Regions from separate parts of the Phyllobacterium sp. K27 genome, predicted to be linked through region 3. Evidence: predicted binding sites of a transcription regulator. Region 3 holds the regulator's gene; each other region holds the start of a gene.

Region 1 (6,463 bases), 560 kb from region 3:
CGACGATGGAGAAATTACGGATGTGATCTAGTGGAGTGCTCATGCGCGCCACATAGAGCATTTTCAGGCGATTTGGAAGGGCGACCATAGCGGTAGACGATATTCGGTGCGAATAGTTTTACCCGGGTATATTGACGGCAGAGTTTTATCCGGGTAAATCCAACGCAAAGTTTGAACAATGGATGGAAATTATGGACAAAGTGACCGCCTTTCAGGGCAATACGAAAATCACAAGCGGAACGCGGGCCGAAGTGGCGCTGACGCTGAAGCGTCTGGAGGATAATGGCGAGGCAGTTCTTGTTTTCGATGACGCAACGGGCAGGCAGGTCGAGTTTGATCTGCGCGGCAGCGAAGCGGAAATATTGGCGCGGCTGGATAATGCCGAACCGCGCAAGCCGGGCCGTCCGAAGCTTGGCGTTACGGCACGCGAGGTAACGCTTCTGCCACGCCATTGGGAATGGCTCGCGGCGCAACCTGGCGGCGCTTCCGTTACGTTACGCAAGCTTGTGGAGGCGGCGCGAACAGCAAATGGCGGGCGCGAGGCAAAACGCCAGGCACAGGAAAGCGCGGACCGCTTCATGCTGGCAATGGCGGGTAACCAGCCGCACTACGAAGATGCCACGCGCGCACTTTACGCTGGAAACTATCAGCGCTTCATCGAGCTAAGCGAGGACTGGCCGCGGGATATCCGCGACCATGCCCGGCATTTGAGTGAGCCGACCTTCGACTGGCCGGACTGAGCGACGGTCAAACGCCGATCTTGCCACCGCCCTGTTTGGTGATTGCGACAACGGACGGACGCACAGGCATATCATCCTTGAAGTCCGGCCAGCGGGTGGACAGGTCTTCGTAGTATGACGGACGGCCAAAGCCTTCCCAATCTTCGCCGCCATCGGCGGGGTGTTGCACGGCCACCATCATGGTTGCCATATCCGGCAGCATGAGCGGACCGCACATTTCCGCGCCTATGGGCACGCGGAAGAAGAGCTTCGACGTAGCGCGGGCAGCGCCTTCCGTATCCACCGCCCATAGACCATCGGTACGACCCGTGTCCTTGGGCGAGTTGCCGTCTGTCGAAACCCACAGGCGTCCATCAGCATCGACAGAGCAATTGTCGGGCATGCCGAACCAGCCATTCTTTGTGGTCTCGGTGGAGAAAGATGCGCCAACATCGGCGACGGAAGGGTCACCGCATTTCAGCAATATTTCCCATTTGCCCTTTGTCGCGGCGAAATCGCCATCCGCCTCGGCAATTTCAATAATGTGACCAAAAGCATTTTTCGCACGCGGATTGGCAGCGTCGATCTGGTCATCCTTGCGTTTGGTATTATTGGTCAACATGACATAGACCTTGCCGTTGACATCATTGGGCTGGATGTCTTCCGGCCTGTCCATTTTGGTAGCGCCCAACAAATCGCCTGCGCGGCGGGTTTCGATCAGCACATCTGCCTGACTGTTAAAGCCATTGGCCTCGGTCAATGGACCCTGGCCGAACACAACCGGCATCCATTCAATGGTGCCATCAGCTTCAAACTTGGCAACATAGAGCGTGCCTTCATCCAGCAGGTCCAGATTGGCAGCACGATCCTCCGGATTGAACTTGCCGCTGGTTACAAACTTATAGACGTAATCAAACCGCTCATCATCGCCGAGATAGAACACGACCCGACCATCTTTGGAAACGATTGACTCGGCACCTTCATGTTTGAAGCGGCCCATGCTGGTACGCTTCTTCGGAACAGACAGCGGATCATTTACGTCGACTTCGACAATCCAACCGAAGCGGTTGGCTTCATTGGGGTCTTTCGAAACGTCAAAGCGGTCATGGAACTTGCCCCACTCGTAACTGCCCTCCGGAAGGCCAAGCCGTTTGTAATTGGCAGCTTCCTTGCTCTCGGCTGGCAGTTCACCTGTGAAGTAGCCATGGATATTTTCTTCGGCCATCACATAGGTGCCCCAAGGCGTGACGCCGCCTGCACAATTATTAATCGTTCCGAACACTTTCGTGCCGGATGCATCGGCATTGGTTTTCACGCGATCATGACCGGCAACGGGGCCGGATAATTGCATCTCCGTATTGGCCGTAATGCGACGGTTCAGCTTGCCATCCTTGACGACCTGCCATTTGCCATCGGTCTTTTTGATCTCTACAACGCTGCCGCCGTGGGCAGCCATTTCGATATCAACCCGCTTCTTGTCGGCAGGAGCGACTTCAATCTTGCCATCGGCTACCTTGACGATGCCGGGGAACATCAGATGTTCATTGGTGTATTCATGATTAACAACCAGAAGACCATGCTCGGAGGAACCATCTATCGGGATATATCCGACATAATCATTATTGTAGCCAAACTGCTTTGCCTGAGCTTCCGGAGTCTGGTTGCGTGGATCAAACTCTGGCGAATCCACAAAAATCCCATCGCCCCAACGTAAAAGCACATCCGCATCATACCCGGCAGCCACATGATGTTTTTCATCAATGCCCGCTTCCACTTCCTCAAAGCTGAAGGCAGATTTGGCCTCGGCGCGGGCATCATCAGCCAGCATCAACGCCATAGGGCTGACTGTGGCTGCAATAGCTGAAACGGCCAGCGAACCTTTCAGAAAGCCACGGCGGGAGAAACGTGCAGCAATGAGTTCACCCATTGTAGGATTTTCAGTCGGATTGTGGCCCGGACCTTCATTCTCTTCAAGCTGGCTGGTTCTGAAAACAGGAGTTTGATCATTCATGGCGCGACCTCTGGCTATCTGGCTGGGGTTGGGGATTAGAACCGTTCCAGATGGCTAGAAGTTCAGCGTAACAAACTGATGACAAAACTGTGTCTTTTACATCTCTACGACCAAGGTCTAAGATGTAGCGATCAGCTTGCTGTATGATTCCAGATCAACATTGCCACCCGAAAGAACGACGGCCACTGTCTTGCCTTCAATGTCGACTTCGCCCGAAGCCAGAGCGGCAAGACCAACAGAACCGCCGGGCTCCACCACCAGTTTCAGATCATTTGCCGCCTCACGCATGGCTTTACGCACCGCGATGTCTGAGACAGAGATCCCACCGGCAAGGTTTTGCCTGTTGATCGGGAATGTAAGATCACCCGGTTGGGCGGTCAGAATTGCATCGCAGATTGAGCGATGCCCCACCTCATTGCTGCGGATTTCGCCAGCCACAAGAGAACGGCGCAAATCGTCAAAATTATCCGGCTCTACGCCCCATATGCGCGTGTGGGGAGAGCGTGCTTTTACCGCAATCGAAACGCCACTGATGAGACCGCCGCCGCCACTTGGGACGAAAACATCATCCAATGTAATACCGCGCTCCTTGGCTTCATCGGCAAGCTCAAGCCCGATTGTACCCTGCCCTGCAATAATGGATGCATCATCATAGGGCGGCACCAAAACCATGCCACGCTCTTCAATGAAAGGGGCGGCAACCACATCCCGGCTCTCGGTATATCGGTCGAAGAAGACAACTTCCGCACCATAGGACCGGGTATTATCGATTTTAACCTGGGGCGCGTCGCTGGGCATGACGATAACCGCCTTGATGCCGAATATCCGGGCAGAACTTGCGACACCTTGCGCATGATTGCCTGAAGAGAACGCAACGATGCCGCGCTTTCTCTCTTCCGGTGTAAATTGACTGATACGATTATAGGCACCGCGAAATTTGAATGAGCCGGTCCGTTGCAGGCATTCCGGCTTGAAGAGAATGCGCGCTTTGTAGCGGTCGTTGAGCGTTTCCGATTCCATCAGCCGTGTCAGCACAAGCTGCCCCGACAACCTTTTTGCGGCAGCTTCGATATCGGCAATCCCGGCGGCAAAATCCTGATGATCCATGGCCCTCTCCTGTCAAATCAGCTATCCAAGTCGATAGCATTCTCCGATGCAGCAGGCACCCAAATCATTGTCATCATATCAATCGGGCACAGACACCCGTTTGGCACGCTTTTCCAGAAACTCCGGCAGCTCTGCAATTGAACCAAGAATAGCATCACTCAGATGGGCAAGGTCATCCAGCGTGCTGTTTCCCGACAGGACGCCGATAGCAAGTCCTGCACCTGCGGCATGGGCCATTTCCAGATCGTGGGAATTGTCACCAACCATAGCGATGGCTTCGACCGGCAAGCCGGTTCTCGATGCAAAGAGGTGCAACTGATCCGCATGAGGCTTGGCACGCACCACGGAATCATATCCGATGATTGCGGAGAAGAGTGGCGATAGGCCCAATGCATTAGCTGTGGCGCGAGCGCCTGCCTCTGAATCATTCGTTGCTATGCCGAGAACAAAACCCTGCGCGACAAGCGCTTCCAGCGTTACGTGCAATCCATCGATTCCGACAGCGCGGCGAGAGCCCTCCTGCACAGTATAATCATCATAATCGCGGATAAGCTGGCGTTTTTCTTCAAGCGTCAGTTCCGGATGCCACAGGTCGACAACATCATTGATGGTTCCGGCAGCAACGACCGAGCCACCGCGGAACTTTTGCATCTCCCAGTCATAGCCACCGGCCTCCACCAGAGCCTTCGCTCGGGTGTCGTCACCTTTGGCGGCCATTTGCGCCAGCTCCATAGTGATGCCAAACCAGGTTTTGTTGAAGTCAACCAGTGTTCCATCCTTGTCGAACAGAATACCGCGTATTTCGTGGAATTGTGCCGTCCGCATCAGGATTCCAACGAGCCGGGCCTGGCATTTTCAGAACGTCTGCTGCCAAGGAGTTTCAGGAGGTCATCGCCACGGCGGGTATAACGATGGCCGCGGCGCGTGAGAATCCGGCCAGACTGCGGGGCAGTCAGTGTTATGTCGCCAGCGGGATCGCCCGGCACGGTTACAACCGTAACGAGCTTATCGCCAACCTTCACTTCCGCTCCGATATCAACGTGGAACAGGATCATCCCGCCTTGCGGCGCGCGTATCATCTCGACATTTTCAAGCGGCGTGACAGGGCCGTTAAAATCCACTGTCAGCGCAACATTTGTGTCGACGATCACGCCACGCTGAACGAGGAACTTATAAAGACCTTCCGCATCGGACTTTCCAGTATCGATATTGACGTCGCTGAGGCCGCGAAACTCCACTGTCGTCACTGCACGGGTCTTCTGATCGGCTGTTGGCAGTTGCAACACCGGATGCGCGCAGGCTTCTTCAAACGCCGCATCAGCCGTGCTGTCCCATGAAAGAATGGCGGTAGAGCCAAGCGCGGACGCCAGATCATACATCTCAGGCAAGAAAGCCTGATGGATATAGAGATAGCTTTCACTTTCATCGTCACAATGCAGATCGAGAACAATCTCATGCGGAAGCGCCAGACGCAGAAGCTGGGCTTTCAACCGCTCTGCCAGCGGCTTTGGGCCATCAGTAGCTGGCAAGGAAGATGTGTCAAAATCCTCCAGAAGGGGAAATGAGCGATTGAAATTCGTGCTGGAGAAAAACTCGAAGCGACCAATATGCTGGTGCGCCAACCATTGCGCAGAGCCGATCGGATTGGCCTGAGGAACGACAGTGATATCCCCGGCGATACGACCTTCTTTGGCAGCTTTTTCCAGCATGGGGATGAGGAAATGCAATGCAGCCTGACCGGGCAGTTCCGAACCATGGAGGGATGATTGCAAATAGGCAGTTTTTGCCTCCCGATTATTGCCTTCAAAGCGCAACACGCGCAATTCGATGCTGTTGCCCGGCACATCGCCAGCCAGCTGTATTGTCTCGGTCTTCATCGTGTATTTCCCGGTTAGTTGTCTGCTCTTTATGCCAGTCTATCGTTATTTCTCGCGGCGTTTGCGCAGGTGCGCGACGAGTCCTTGCGTGGACGCGTCCTTGTCCTTCGCACTGGTCTCACCGGAGACAACAGGGAGAAGCTCGGTCGCCAGTTCCTTGCCAAGTTCTACGCCCCACTGATCGAACGCATTAATCCCATAAAGCTGCGCTTCGACGAAGACGCGGTGTTCGTAAAGCGCAATGAGACGGCCCAATGTATATGGATCCAGCTTGTCATGGATGATTGTTATCGATGGGCGGTTACCGGTGAAAACGCGATGCGGCGCAATGCGATTGACTTCTGATTTCGCCAAGCCCTTGGCGCTCAATTGTTCCTTGGCTTCTTCCAGCGTGCGGCCTTTCATCAAAGCCTCAGACTGCGCGAGGCAGTTTGCGAGCAACATCTGGTGCTGATTATCAAGGTCCGGCTCGTGTCCGTTGGCCGCAACGATAAACTCAACGGGAATCGTATCGGTGCCCTGATGCAAAAGCTGGAAGAATGCATGCTGTCCATTGGTGCCGGGCTCGCCCCAGACAACGGGTCCTGTCGGGCCTGAGACCGGCTTTCCGTCAACAGTCACACCCTTTCCGTTCGATTCCATATCAAGCTGCTGGAGATAGGCAGGCAAACGGGCAAGGCGCTGGTCATAGGGGATCACGGCGCGGCTTGTATAGCCCGAAATGGCGCGGTGCCAGTAACCGACAAGGC
Region 2 (6,463 bases), 240 kb from region 3:
CTTCGGTTTTGCACCACGTTTCATGGTGTCGCTTGAAGGACTTGGTGCCGCAGGACTTGTCCAGCCCGGTAGTCTCGTCGATCACAATTACAAAATTTCGCTCCCGGCAGGCTCCAGCGAGCAGGCTATCACGCTCATTCGCAATGAAGCACAAGAAAAGTTCCCGCAGGCCGGTTGGACCATTCGCAGCCGCACCAATGCCGCCCCCTCGCTCAGCGCCAATATTGAACGCTTCTCACAGTTCCTGACACTGGTCGGATTGACCGCCCTCGTCGTTGGCGGTGTTGGAGTGGCCAATGCCGTTCGATCCTACCTTGATGGCAAGCGCGGCGTTATCGCAACCTTCAAATCACTGGGCGCGCCGGGATGGTTCGTTATTGCAGTCTATCTCTTTCAGATCGTCATCCTCGCCATTGTCGGCATTCTGATAGGTCTGATTGCAGCCGCTGCTATTCCCTATCTGGCAGCCTATGCACTGCAAAACGTTCTTCCCATTGCAGGATCGGGCGGTTTTTATCCAGGCGCATTGCTCTGGGCTGCCCTGTTCGGCCTTTTGACTACGCTGGCCTTTGCAATCCTGCCTTTAGGGCGCGCGCGCGACGTTCCAGCCACAGCCTTGTTCCGCGAGCAGGGTTTCGACCAGCGCGGCTGGCCAAAACCCGCCTATATTGGCATTGCTGTCGCGCTGATTGGAGCGCTTTGTCTGCTGGCAATCTATTTCGCCTATGACCGGCGTATTGCAATTGTGTTCGTGGGTGCCGTTGCTGTTTCGTTTGTGATCTTGCGTGCCGTTTCCAGCCTCGTCCAATGGTTGGCGCGCCGTGCGCCTCGCGTTTCTTCGACAGCGCTTCGTCTGGCTATTGGCAATATTCACCGACCTGGCGCGTTAACGCCCTCTGTGGTTTTGTCGCTTGGTCTCGGTCTGACCCTGCTTGTTTCCCTTGCTTTGATTGATGGCAGCCTCAGACAGCAATTGGCCGGCAATCTGCCTGAAAAGGCACCAAACTTCTTCTTCGTGGATATCCAAAGCAGGGAAATAGATCAGTTCAAGGATTTACTGCAGAAATCTGCCCCCAATGGAAAGATTGTAAGCGCGCCGATGCTGCGTGGCCGTATCGTGGCTTTCAACGGCACTGATATTACCAAAATGATCATTCCGCCGGAAGGTGCGTGGGTGCTGCGTGGTGACAGAGGGATTACCTACGCGAAGAACGTGCCGGAGAATTCAACCCTGACCGAGGGAAGTTGGTGGCCCGCGGATTATAGCGGAGAGCCGCTGGTGTCATTTTCGGCAGAGGAAGGCCGTAATCTCGGCCTGAAGATTGGTGATACTGTTACCGTTAATGTTCTTGGCCGCAACATGACGGCGCGCATTGCCAATTTTCGCGAAGTACAATGGGAATCGCTTGCAATCAACTTTGTCATGGTCTTCTCGCCCAATACTTTTACCGGGGCTCCACATGCATGGTTGGCAACATTGTCAGATCCCACTGCGACCACGGCAGCAGAAGCCAATGTCATGCGGGAGGTAACCAGTGCCTATCCCGCCGTCACGTCAGTTCGTGTCAAGGACGCCATCACGATTGCGAACGAGCTTGTAGGACAATTGGCAGTGGCCATTCGTGCCGCTGCATCGGTTGCCTTGATCGCATCAATACTGGTCTTGGGCGGTGCATTGGCAGCAGGGAACCGGGCACGTATTCACGATGCAGTGGTGTTGAAAACGCTTGGTGCGACGCGGCGAACCCTTATCCAGGCCTTTACGCTTGAATATGTGCTTCTGGGACTTTCGACGGCGGTATTTGCGCTGTTGGCAGGCGGCTTGGCGGCCTGGTATGTGATCGTTCGGGTCATGACGCTGCCAGCCTCATTCCAGCCGGAAGTCGCTGTCGTTACCGTTGCCGTGGCCCTGATTCTGACGGTAGGATTTGGACTTGCGGGGACATGGCGCATACTTGGGCAGAAGGCCGCGCCTGTGCTCAGAAACCTTTGAAATGATTAAAAACATGTAATTTTTGACAGTTTAAGGCTTATTTTGCAATTACGCACGCAATCTTGAGCAAAACAGGACTTGTTATAGGGCGGGTTAATCACCATAATTCTTATCAAGGCATGCTGGGGTCCCGCCAGCGGCGCCTGGGGGATAGTCCCCGACACAAGGGCGGGACGAAGCAATGAGGAAAACCATGGCTGACTATCGCAATATCCAGGCCCAGAATACGGCCGGAGTGCGTGTGGACGCGGGGATCGATCAAGGTCTACGCAGCTACATGCTGAAGGTCTACAATCTTATGGCGATCGGTCTCGCAGTGACCGGTCTTGCCGCACTCGCAATCGTTTATATGACAACGACCAATGATGCGTCGCTTGCGGCTGCAACATTGCCAAACGGCAAGATGCTGACCAGCTTCGGCGTTACGTTCTTCGTATCGCCATTGAAGTGGGTGGTAATGCTCGCGCCGCTGGCTGCAGTGTTCTTCCTGAGCTTCCGCATTAACTCGATGAGCGTTGCCGCTGCCCAGACCACGTTCTGGGTCTATGCTGCTCTTGTGGGCGCGTCGCTCTCTTCAATCTTCCTGGTCTATACTTCAGGAAGCATTGTTCAGACGTTCTTCATCACGGCAGCGTCGTTTGGCGCGCTTTCGCTGTACGGCTATACAACCAAGCGTGATCTTTCCGGTTTCGGTTCATTCCTGTTCATGGGTATAATCGGTATCCTGCTTGCTTCGGTGGTCAATATCTTCCTTCAGTCGAGCGCATTGCAATTCGCTATCTCGGCGATCGGTGTGCTGGTGTTTGCGGGCCTTACCGCCTATGATACCCAGCAGATCAAGGAAATGTATTACGAAGGCGACGATTCAGACTCCTATGGCCGCAAGGCAATCATGGGCGCACTTCGTCTCTATCTCGACTTCATCAATATGTTCATGTTCCTGCTGCAATTCCTGGGCAACCGCGAATAGCATTTGCGTTGGAACGAGTAATGGAAAAGGGCAGCTCCAAGCTGCCCTTTTTTATGCCTTCCATAGAAATGTTTGATCCAATTTGCCGTGTCAGCCCTTTAATTCCATAACAAACAGGTGCATGAAAGTTGCCAAGATTTACCCATCAAGCGAAGCCCATGTCCGACATTCATATTCGCCCTGCGCAGCCCGCCGATCTGGAAGCCATCACTGACATCTATCGGGATGCCGTCCTCCACGGCACAGCCACCTATGAGATCGACCCGCCTGATCTTCAGGAAATGACGAACCGGTTTCATACGCTCACCTCCGATGGCTTTCCTTATGTTGCCGCTGAACAGGATGGCAAAGTGATTGGCTATGCCTATGCCAGCTATTTCCGGGCGCGGCCTGCCTATTGGTGGATGGTTGAAGACTCGATCTATATAGCGCCGGAAGCCAAGGGCAAGGGATTGGGCAAAATCCTCATTCAGCGGCTCATTGATGATTGCACTGCCTTGGGATTCCGTCAGTTCCTTGCGGTTATTGGCGATGGTCATGAGGGGTCTGCCTCTGTCCGTCTGCACACCAAGGCAGGCTTTCGGTATTGCGGCAAGATAGAAGCCTCCGGCTTCAAGCATGGCCGCTGGCTGGATACGGTTCTGATGCAGCTTGACATGAATGGCGGCGCAGCAACCCTTCCAGATAAGCCACCGCTTAGAGCCTTTCCTGCTTAAAAAGATAAGGCTCTAATAATCAGCTGCGCACGATGCTCAACGTCTTGTCGAAAACGCGCAAGACCCTATCGAGCTCGTGCCCGCGTTTAAGAATCAGGCCACTTGCGGCGATGACGCTATAGGCGCCCTGCTTGCGCGACAGCTTGGGGTTCTTTTCAATGCGAAACATCGGGACTTCGCTGGTGCGTCGGAAAACCGAAAATATGGCTCTGTCAGAAAGATGGTCGATGGCATAGTCGCGCCATTCGCCGGCGGACACCATAAACCCATAGACACGCAAGATCTGATTGAGTTCGCGCCGATTAAAGGTGATTGGCAAATCATTGTTTCGAACGAGGGGGATGAGTTTCGCCTGACGCTGCGAATCGTCGCCACCTGCATTGCTGTCCATCAATCAACCGCCTTTGAATTTGTCGTGTGACACCTGGATGACAATAAGGTGACCCCATCCGGCCGATTTTACAAGCTCGCAGATTCTCCTGGCACAATTTTTATCGACACGGCTTCCACCATTTGTCGTCTCACGAACCAATACGAGGTGAAGCGAATGGTGATTGAGCGACACTTTCTCGCCACACTCTTTACGCATTGCCGCCGGATTTCGAAACGAACATCCAGTGGTGTTGCCAGAGACGGTTTGATCAGGACAGTTCGATTACCCAAGCCCCCCGCCCCAAGCGGATTGTTCAGATTAGTCCAATAGTTCTCAGCATATTGGCAACATGCCCCAATAGCTCAGGCCGGATTTATCCGGCCTGTTTTTGTTGAAACTATTTGGCTGCCATGATTGATGCGCCGATTATCGGCCCGGGCTGGCCCTCGCCAAGCATTTCTTGCAACAGCACTGCGCAGCCTGAAGCTTTCTTGCTGGCAAGCTCACTCACCGGAATCTCGATCTGCTGAGCATTGCCGTCCCACATGCCCACAGTTTCCATGGCACGCACGCTATTGGCATAGCTCACCATGCGCCCGGTATTTTCACCCCTTGGTATCGAGACGATGCTCTCGCGATTGAAATATGCGAGGACGACGCGGACAGGGTTTGTTGTGACCGGCCCGGAGCCGATGTCAATAAGAAGCCGATTTTTTGCAGCCTTTTCAATGGAAACCGGCACTGTCAGTCCGGAGGGAGTATCGCGCATCTCCGCAATCCGTCGGCGGATCTTCGTTTCATCCTGCCCATTCATATGCTCGCGGCCATTAATGATAACCTGTGGCGTGTAAACGCCATTCAGGCCAAGGGCCTTGCGGTATTCATTCTGGCGCTCAGTGTTTTCGGGCAAAGCGAGATTGTCTGTCCAGCCCCGATAATCCCAGTAGTCGACATGGAAAGCCAGCGCTACGACCTTTCCTTCGGTTGCCAGTTTTTTGAGAACGGCATCAGCGGGGGGACATGATCCGCAACCTTGCGATGTATAAAGCTCAACGACACCTTCCGGCTTCGTTCCTGCATCTTCCGCGCAGACCGGTACCACATAAGCAATCGCTGCCAGAAGAGGCAGGCCGATGGCCAAGAGTTTTGAGGTGGTGCGCGTGAGCAAGATTGGGCTTTCTTGGTGAAATTTCTAAATCTTATCTGTCAGATTGGTTGCCAGAAGATTGATAGGAGTCCGTTCATTCAAGAGGAAGTCACTTTGAGGTGAATTCGATCACGAATGCTGTACCACTCAACGATGAAGGGCCACCGATCGCCCGGCGGCCCTTCAAAACTCAACTAGATGATGCCAAATCAGGCAGCGAGATCGCGCAGAACGTATTGCAGGATGCCGCCATTCTTCAGATATTCCAGTTCATCGATGGTATCGATGCGGCAGATCAGAGGAACCTGCTTCACCTGACCATCAGCAAACGTCACCGTGGCAAATGTTTTCTGCCGCGGCTGGATCGTGGCGAGACCCTCAATGGAGACGATTTCATCGCCCTTCAGACCCAGCGACTGCCAGCTTGTGCCATCCTCGAGAACGAACGGAACAATGCCCATACCGACAAGGTTCGAACGGTGGATACGCTCGAAAGACTGGGAGATAACGGCGCGAACGCCGAGCAGGTTTGTACCCTTCGCAGCCCAGTCGCGTGACGAGCCGTTGCCATATTCCACACCAGCGAAAATCACCAGCGGCACGTTCTCACGGCGATATTCCATTGCCGCATCATAGATCGGCATTTCTTCCTTGGTCGGATAATGGATAGTGTAACCGCCTTCACGGCCATTTTCACCGAGCATATGGTTGCGGATACGGATATTGGCAAAAGTACCACGCATCATAACTTCATGGTTGCCGCGACGTGTGCCGTACTGGTTGAAGTCCAGGGGAGCCACACCGTGATCGGTCAGATACTGACCGGCTGGTGAAGCTGCCTTGATCGAACCAGCTGGAGAAATATGGTCGGTGGTGATCTTGTCGCCAAACAGGCCGAGAATCCGCGCACCCTTGATGTCGTTGACTTTACCCGGTGTCTTGCCCATGCCAACAAAATATGGCGGGTTCTGCACATAAGTGGAATTGTCATCCCACGCATAGGTCTGACCAGCAGGCACTTTAACGTTCTGCCAATTCTCATCACCCTTGAACACGTCCGCGTATTTTGCCGAGAAGAGCTTGCGGGTAACATTCTTGGTGATGAATTCCTGGATTTCGTGGCTGGAAGGCCAGATATCCTTGAGGAAAACAGGATTGCCGTTTTGATCTTCTCCAAGTGGCTCGGTTGTCAGATCCTTGGTAACCGTACCGGCCAAGGCATAGGCCACAACCAGAGGTGGCGAGGCAAGATAGTTTGCCTGCA
Region 3 (6,463 bases):
TGGAAAAGAAATTGCACAATTCCTCGAACCAGCCTGCGATAAAGATGAAGGGCGAAGACGTCTCTGTATTTTACGGAGCCAAACAGGCGCTCTTCGGTGTCAATCTCGATATCAGGGAAAAGGAAGTCACGGCGCTGATCGGACCGTCAGGTTGCGGTAAGTCAACATTCCTGCGTTGCCTGAACCGCATGAACGACACGATTTCGACCTGCAAGATCACTGGCAATATTACCCTCGACGAGCGTGATATCTATGATCCGAAGATCGATGTGGTTCAGCTGCGCGCCCGGATCGGCATGGTGTTCCAGAAGCCGAATCCATTCCCGAAGTCGATCTTCGAAAATGTTGCCTATGGGCCGCGCATTCACGGTCTGGTCAAAAACAAGAGTCATCTTGACGAAATCGTGGAAAAGAGCCTGCAACGCGCCGGTCTCTTCGCGGAAGTGAAAGACCGTCTGCATGAATCCGGCACTGGCCTTTCCGGTGGCCAGCAGCAGCGTCTTTGCATCGCCCGCGCCATTGCGGTCAGCCCTGAAGTGATCCTGATGGACGAGCCTTGCTCGGCGCTTGATCCTATTGCCACGGCGAAGGTCGAAGAACTGATCGACGAACTGCGCCAGAACTACACGATTGTCATCGTCACACACTCAATGCAGCAGGCGGCGCGTGTCTCGCAACGCACGGCAATGTTCCATCTTGGCAACATTGTTGAAGTCGGCGACACGGAAATGATGTTCACCAGCCCTACCGAAAAGCGCACGCAAGACTATATTACCGGACGTTTCGGTTGATCTCACGGGAAGAGGCTCAGACAATGACTGACACAGCACAACACACCGTCCGTTCCTATGACGATGAATTGAAGTTTCTGACCCACAAGATTGCAGAAATGGGCGGACATGCGGAGCGCATGGTCGAACAGGCTGTGTCGGCCATGGTCAACTCAGACAATGCGCTTGCGCAACGCGTAATCTCTGACGATCTCATTCTCGATGCCGGTCAGCGCGAGATTGATGAGAAGGCGATCACCATTATCGGCAAGCGTCAGCCAATGGCGATTGATCTGCGCGAAGTGATCGGCACGATCCGCATTTCGTCTGATTTGGAACGCATCGGCGATCTGGGCAAAAACATCGCCAAGCGCGTTGTTGCTGTCAATGATACGCGGCAGACGCTTTCAGTCTATCGGGGCTTGCAGACCATTGCAGAGCTGGCATTGACACAACTTAAAGATGTGCTCGATGCATATGCCACACGCTCGGTAGCACAGGTGAACATTGTTCGTGAACGCGATGACGAGATTGATGCGCTCTACACATCGCTGTTCCGGGAACTCCTGACTTACATGATGGAAGATCCGCGCAACATATCCGCTTGCACGCATCTTTTGTTCTGCGCCAAGAATATCGAACGTATCGGCGACCATGCGACCAATATCGCCGAAACGGTCTATTACATCGTGACAGGTACACAGCTTCCGGCGGAACGCCCGAAGGAAGACCAGTCACATACCGTTATTCTTGATGAGCCAGTAACACCATAATTGCCGGAAGCAGATCATGCCTATAGCTCCCAGAATCACAGTCGTTGAAGATGAAGATGCCCTCAGTGTTCTCCTGCGTTACAATCTGGAAGCAGAGGGTTACATTGTCGAAACCATCAGCCGTGGTGACGAAGCCGAAATAGCCTTGCGCGAAAAAGTGCCTGATCTGCTAATCCTCGACTGGATGCTACCGGGGCTTTCGGGCATTGAACTTTGCCGCCGTCTTCGCGCCCGCCGCGAGACGGAAATCCTGCCGATCATCATGCTGACAGCGCGCGGCGAAGAAAGCGAGCGTGTTCGCGGACTTTCGACGGGTGCGGATGATTACATGGTCAAGCCTTTCTCGACACCGGAATTGCTGGCACGCATCAAGTCGATGCTGCGCCGGGTCAATCCAAGTCTTCTGTCGCATGTGTTGAGCTTTGGCGATCTGAAGCTTGACCGCGAACAGCACCGCGTTTTCCGCAAGGAGCGCGAACTGAAGCTGGGGCCAACCGAATTCCGCCTGCTGGAGTTTCTGATGCAGTCACCGGGCCGGGTATTCTCGCGCGGTCAGCTTCTCGATAATGTCTGGGGTGCGGATATTTATGTCGATGACCGCACGGTAGACGTGCATGTTGGTCGTCTGCGCAAGGCAATCAATATTGGCCGGTCGCTTGATCCGATCCGTACTGTGCGCGGCGCAGGTTATTCCTTCGGATAGGATCAGGACCTATTCGGCTGCAACCAGTGGGAAGCTTGTTGCTGGTAGCGGAGCTGGCTCGGCCAGTGTCTCGAGAAGTGGTCGCTGGGTGGCTTCGCCGTCGCTGATCTCGAGAATATGCGAGTAGAAGTTTTCGCCGGAAACCGAGCGGGGCGCCTCGATCTCATGCATCACACTGATAACGGTCGTCCCGGCGCAATGATCCTTGATGGCTTGATGGAAGGCGATCTTGGAATCCGGATCCAGCGCGCCGGTTGCTTCGTCCAAAAACAGAACTGCAGGCTTATGCAGGAGAATTCGGGCAAGCACCAGTTTCTGCTTCTGGCCTCCGGACAAAAGCAGGTCCCATGAGGTGCCGTCACGGCTTTCATCGAGAAGATTTTCGATAAAATCGCCCATGCCGGCGCGATGCAAGGCAGCAGCAACGGATGCATCGTTGAAGTGATTTTCATCCATGGGAAGGCATACGAGCTGTTTCAGCGAGACACCGGGAAGCTTGACCTCCTGGGCCGCATACATTGTAGCAGCATCCTTCGGGTAGAAGATTTCACCTCGGCCATAACCCCAAAGCCCGTTCATCGCTTTCAGCAAACAGGTTTTGCCACTACCGGAATCGCCCTTGATATAGGCCCATTGGCCCTTGCGTAACCGCATATTCGCAAGGGTGAGAAAAGGCTTGGCCTCGCTGTCACGATGCATCAGCTCAAGACCGCGAACGGAGACGCCAAAGGCCTCGTGCTGTGTTGCAAATTTGAACGCGCTGATGCCAGTAGAACGATAATATTCCGATGGGTCTCTAACACGCTCGACAGCCTGCGCCAACTCAGTGACGCGCCGTGCATTTGCCTTCAAGTTGGCAATTGCGGGCATGACCTGGATAAACCATGAGCATTCATTGATCATCGAACCGACAAGCTCAGAGCCGGTAATATAATTCTTGAAGCTGATCGTATTGCCCATATAGGGCAGAAGGCCGGGGATATAGGCGATGACACGGGCAGAGAAGAAATTGTATATCGACGTAAACGACATGTAGCAGGCATCGAACACATTGAAGCGCGCCCAGTTGTTATCGACGCTTGTGTAGAGCTTGCCATTCAATGATTTTTGAACACCCTCACCATTGGCTGCGGCAACCTGAAAGCTGCGGCGCAACAGTGTGGTCAGCTCACTTCGATAACTGCCTTCAGATTGCTGCATGGCCAAGGTGAGCTTTTCGAGCACGCGGCCGATACGCATCGCAATCCATGTGCTGATAGGCACATAGAGAGCGATCGCTGCAAAGGCCAGTGTGGCACTGCCATACTCGCCCAGAAAATCAAGGCCCGGAATTGGCGTTGAAAGCTCAATAAGCTTCTGGCCCACGAAAAGAATGGACATGGTGACACCGAGAACGCCCATGGCCAGCCCGATGGCACCGCCCGTCATACCCTTGATGGATTCTTGAATGCGCTGGTCGATGTTGTCCGGAGTCCGGTTTTCTGCGGCTGCCGAATTTCCCTGCTGCAAATGGTAATGTGTGTGCTGGTCATCAAGCAGAGCCTCGCCAAAACGGCCATTCAGCCAACCGCGCCATTTGCGATGCAACGTTGTCGACAAAAGGTGACGGATACCGATGAAACCAATTTCCTTGACCGCAACGATTGCAACCAGAATACCCGCATTTGCGAGGATCACATTGAGCGGATTGACAATAAAGGGGTCATGAATATCGACCAGCGAATTGATCAATTCGCCCGATGCCATCGCCATCCAGACGCTGGCCTTGCTGGCAGCAGCGGTCAATAGGGCAATGGCGATTGTCAGCGTCCAGGCTTCAACCCAGCGGTCAGAGACCCAGTACGCCCTAAGCAGCCCCCAGAAGCTACACATTGATGACAATGTGGAGTTTCTATTGGCGGGAGATGATTTCCCAGTTGCTTCGACGTCTGGTTGCAATGGATTGCCTCGGTTCGATTCCCGATTATAGTAACACAATGTTACGTATTGCAACAAACCGTGGTTAAAATAGGGTTAAAGCTTGCAAGATGACGAGTTCCCCCGCCTCAGAACAATCAGATTTCGCCGGACACATGCCGTCGTTGGCGGTCGAGTTCCTCGCTATATCGCCGCAGAGTGTGGCTTTCGGCCAAAAGTCCGACAACCTTCAGCTCCACTATGTCATTGACCACCGCAAGAGCTTCGGCTTCAGCATTGTCGAATAGGCGAACAGCCTGTCGTGCATTCATTTGTGGTTGCAGATATTCACCCTGATATCTGATCAGAGGGCCGATAGGCTGTGCCTCGTCAGTCGTTTCGGTGATGCCTGAATGCGCTTCGGCAACGATGACAATACCCACATATTTATTCTCATCATTGACAATGATGACCCGCTGCGTCGAGCCCAGCGGAAACTCGTGACGAAATTCGCTGATCACCATTTTGTCGGAAGCCGTGCGCACATCCGTACGCATCAACTTGGCGACCGTCAGATTGCGGATCCAGCCGACATCATGAGCGCTGCGGATGCTTTCACCCCGCAGATGAAAGCGCCATGTGGCAAAGGAGTAGCCGAACGTGTTGCGAACTGTGATCGACGCAGCAATGACGGCGGCAAGCACGAGAACCGTTATCGGAAAGTCGCCCGTGATTTCCAGGGCTAGAAAGGTCATCGTCAAAGGTCCGCCAATGACTGACACTGCCAGAGCACTCATGCCGACAACCGCGTAGGTCACAGGCGTTAAAGTTGCATGGGCAAAGACATAGGGTACGGAAAAGGCAAAGAGTTTGCCGAGGAGCGCACCCATGAAGAGGGAACCAAAGAACAGGCCGCCGCGAAAGCCCGAACCGATGGAGATGGCGGAGGCCAACGCCTTGAGCAGGATAATACCGATTATGCCAGCTATTGGCCCCGTATAATCGAGATTGAGATGCAGTGCGCCATGACCTCCGGAAAGCACCTGCGGTGAAATCAAGGCCAGCCCCCCGACAAGGATGCCACCAAGGGCAGGCCGCAGCCAGAAAGGGATGAAGCTTCTGCGTGCGAGTTCCTCGACGAAAGCGACGCCCTTCATGAGCGCGATGCCCGCGCCCGCGCAAATCAATCCGAGGAGAAGCGCTGGAACATAGTCGGCGGGCACTACCGTGCCGAAATCGCCGATGTCGATGACGAAATTATCTCCCGCAAGTGCGCGTGCGACGAGGTTGGAAACCAGTGCAGCAGCAACCACGGGTGTCAGACTCAATATGGTATAAGAGCCAATGATCAACTCGAAGGCGTAAAATGCGCCGGTCAGTGGGGCATTGAACGCAGCGGCAATAGCCCCGGCCGCGCCGCAGCCAACAAGGATACGCATATCCGAGCGTCTCAGGCGCAAGGATAGCCCGATCTTCGAGGCAAGACCGGAAGCAAGCTGCGTATAACCGGCCTCCAGCCCTACAGAAGCGCCAAAGCCATTGGAAATAAGGTTCTGAACGGTAACAATGATGCTGTCGTTCAGCGAAAGGCGTCCCCCATGCAAGGCATTGGCCTCAATCGGATCGACGATTGGTTTCTTGCGATATAGTGCCAGAAGGAAAAGCAGGACACCAAGAATAATGCCGCCCGCAATCGGGGCGACAAAGAGCGCCAGATTGCTTGCCGACATTGACGACGACAAACGTTCGTCGGGTTGCAGATCGAAAATTACCAGGTGCAGATATTGGGCGATGCGGCTCATCGCGGTCACGACGAAACCTGAAACAATGCCGACAATCACCGCTGCCAGTACGAGGCCAATTTCGTGGCTGCGCGCGAAGGCTCGCAAGCGGCTCGGGGCGATGAAGATGGAGAAGACGCCGAGACGGCGTAAGGCGAACTTACGGTGCATGGATCAGTCTGTGGGTTGCTCGAACGGTGATCAGTCAAGCTAAGCGGTTTAGCAGAAAAGTTCAAATGAAGCAGCATGAGCCTCAAGTGTGAAAAAGCCAGCTAAACAAGGACGCTGCCGATGCTTCCCAGCATCGTTTTTCCACTTTATGGCAGGATTAGCCAAATCGCCCGAAGCAATTCTTACAACCGCCATAAAGACGACATGCAAGCGACATTGAGCATGGGCAAATTGCCGGCACTGTCATCCTTTGAGGAGAGAATCATGCTGGAAGTGATTGAACCAACACTGAACGAATTGCTGGCTGAACCAATCATCCGTCAGATGATGGCGAGTGATGGTGTCAAGTCGGATGAAGTTCGCACATTA

Evidence for each region. The regulator PhoB, encoded in region 3, activates phosphate uptake and scavenging genes when phosphate is short. The targets are predictions, from matches to a motif close to TGTCATNNANCTGTCAT.
Region 1: ACYJL1_RS01150 (PhoX family protein) is a predicted target of PhoB. The motif match lies at 2,798-2,814, and genes of this name have one in related genera.
Region 2: ACYJL1_RS02685 (DUF2794 domain-containing protein) is a predicted target of PhoB. The motif match lies at 4,097-4,113, and genes of this name have one in related genera.

Annotation. Positions count from the first base shown of each region.
Region 1 is NZ_CM139240.1:239,090-245,552, forward strand. Features, by position in the region: gene lepA (translation elongation factor 4) at 1-43, opposite strand, end outside; gene ACYJL1_RS01145 (DUF2239 family protein) at 192-740, shown strand; gene ACYJL1_RS01150 (PhoX family protein) at 748-2,730, opposite strand; gene ACYJL1_RS01155 (threonine ammonia-lyase) at 2,848-3,837, opposite strand; gene ACYJL1_RS01160 (HAD family hydrolase) at 3,916-4,662, opposite strand; gene ACYJL1_RS01165 (M14 family metallopeptidase) at 4,662-5,714, opposite strand; gene pgi (glucose-6-phosphate isomerase) at 5,760-6,463, opposite strand, start outside.
Region 2 is NZ_CM139240.1:555,068-561,530, forward strand. Features, by position in the region: gene ACYJL1_RS02670 (ABC transporter permease) at 1-1,993, shown strand, start outside; gene ACYJL1_RS02675 (Bax inhibitor-1/YccA family protein) at 2,187-2,963, shown strand; gene ACYJL1_RS02680 (GNAT family N-acetyltransferase) at 3,122-3,679, shown strand; gene ACYJL1_RS02685 (DUF2794 domain-containing protein) at 3,699-4,070, opposite strand; gene ACYJL1_RS02690 (DUF1223 domain-containing protein) at 4,450-5,220, opposite strand; gene acnA (aconitate hydratase AcnA) at 5,409-6,463, opposite strand, start outside.
Region 3 is NZ_CM139240.1:799,644-806,106, forward strand. Features, by position in the region: gene pstB (phosphate ABC transporter ATP-binding protein PstB) at 1-791, shown strand, start outside; gene phoU (phosphate signaling complex protein PhoU) at 815-1,543, shown strand; gene phoB (phosphate regulon transcriptional regulator PhoB) at 1,560-2,246, shown strand; gene ACYJL1_RS03925 (ABC transporter ATP-binding protein/permease) at 2,256-4,118, opposite strand; gene ACYJL1_RS03930 (chloride channel protein) at 4,301-6,094, opposite strand; gene ACYJL1_RS03935 (hypothetical protein) at 6,359-6,463, shown strand, end outside.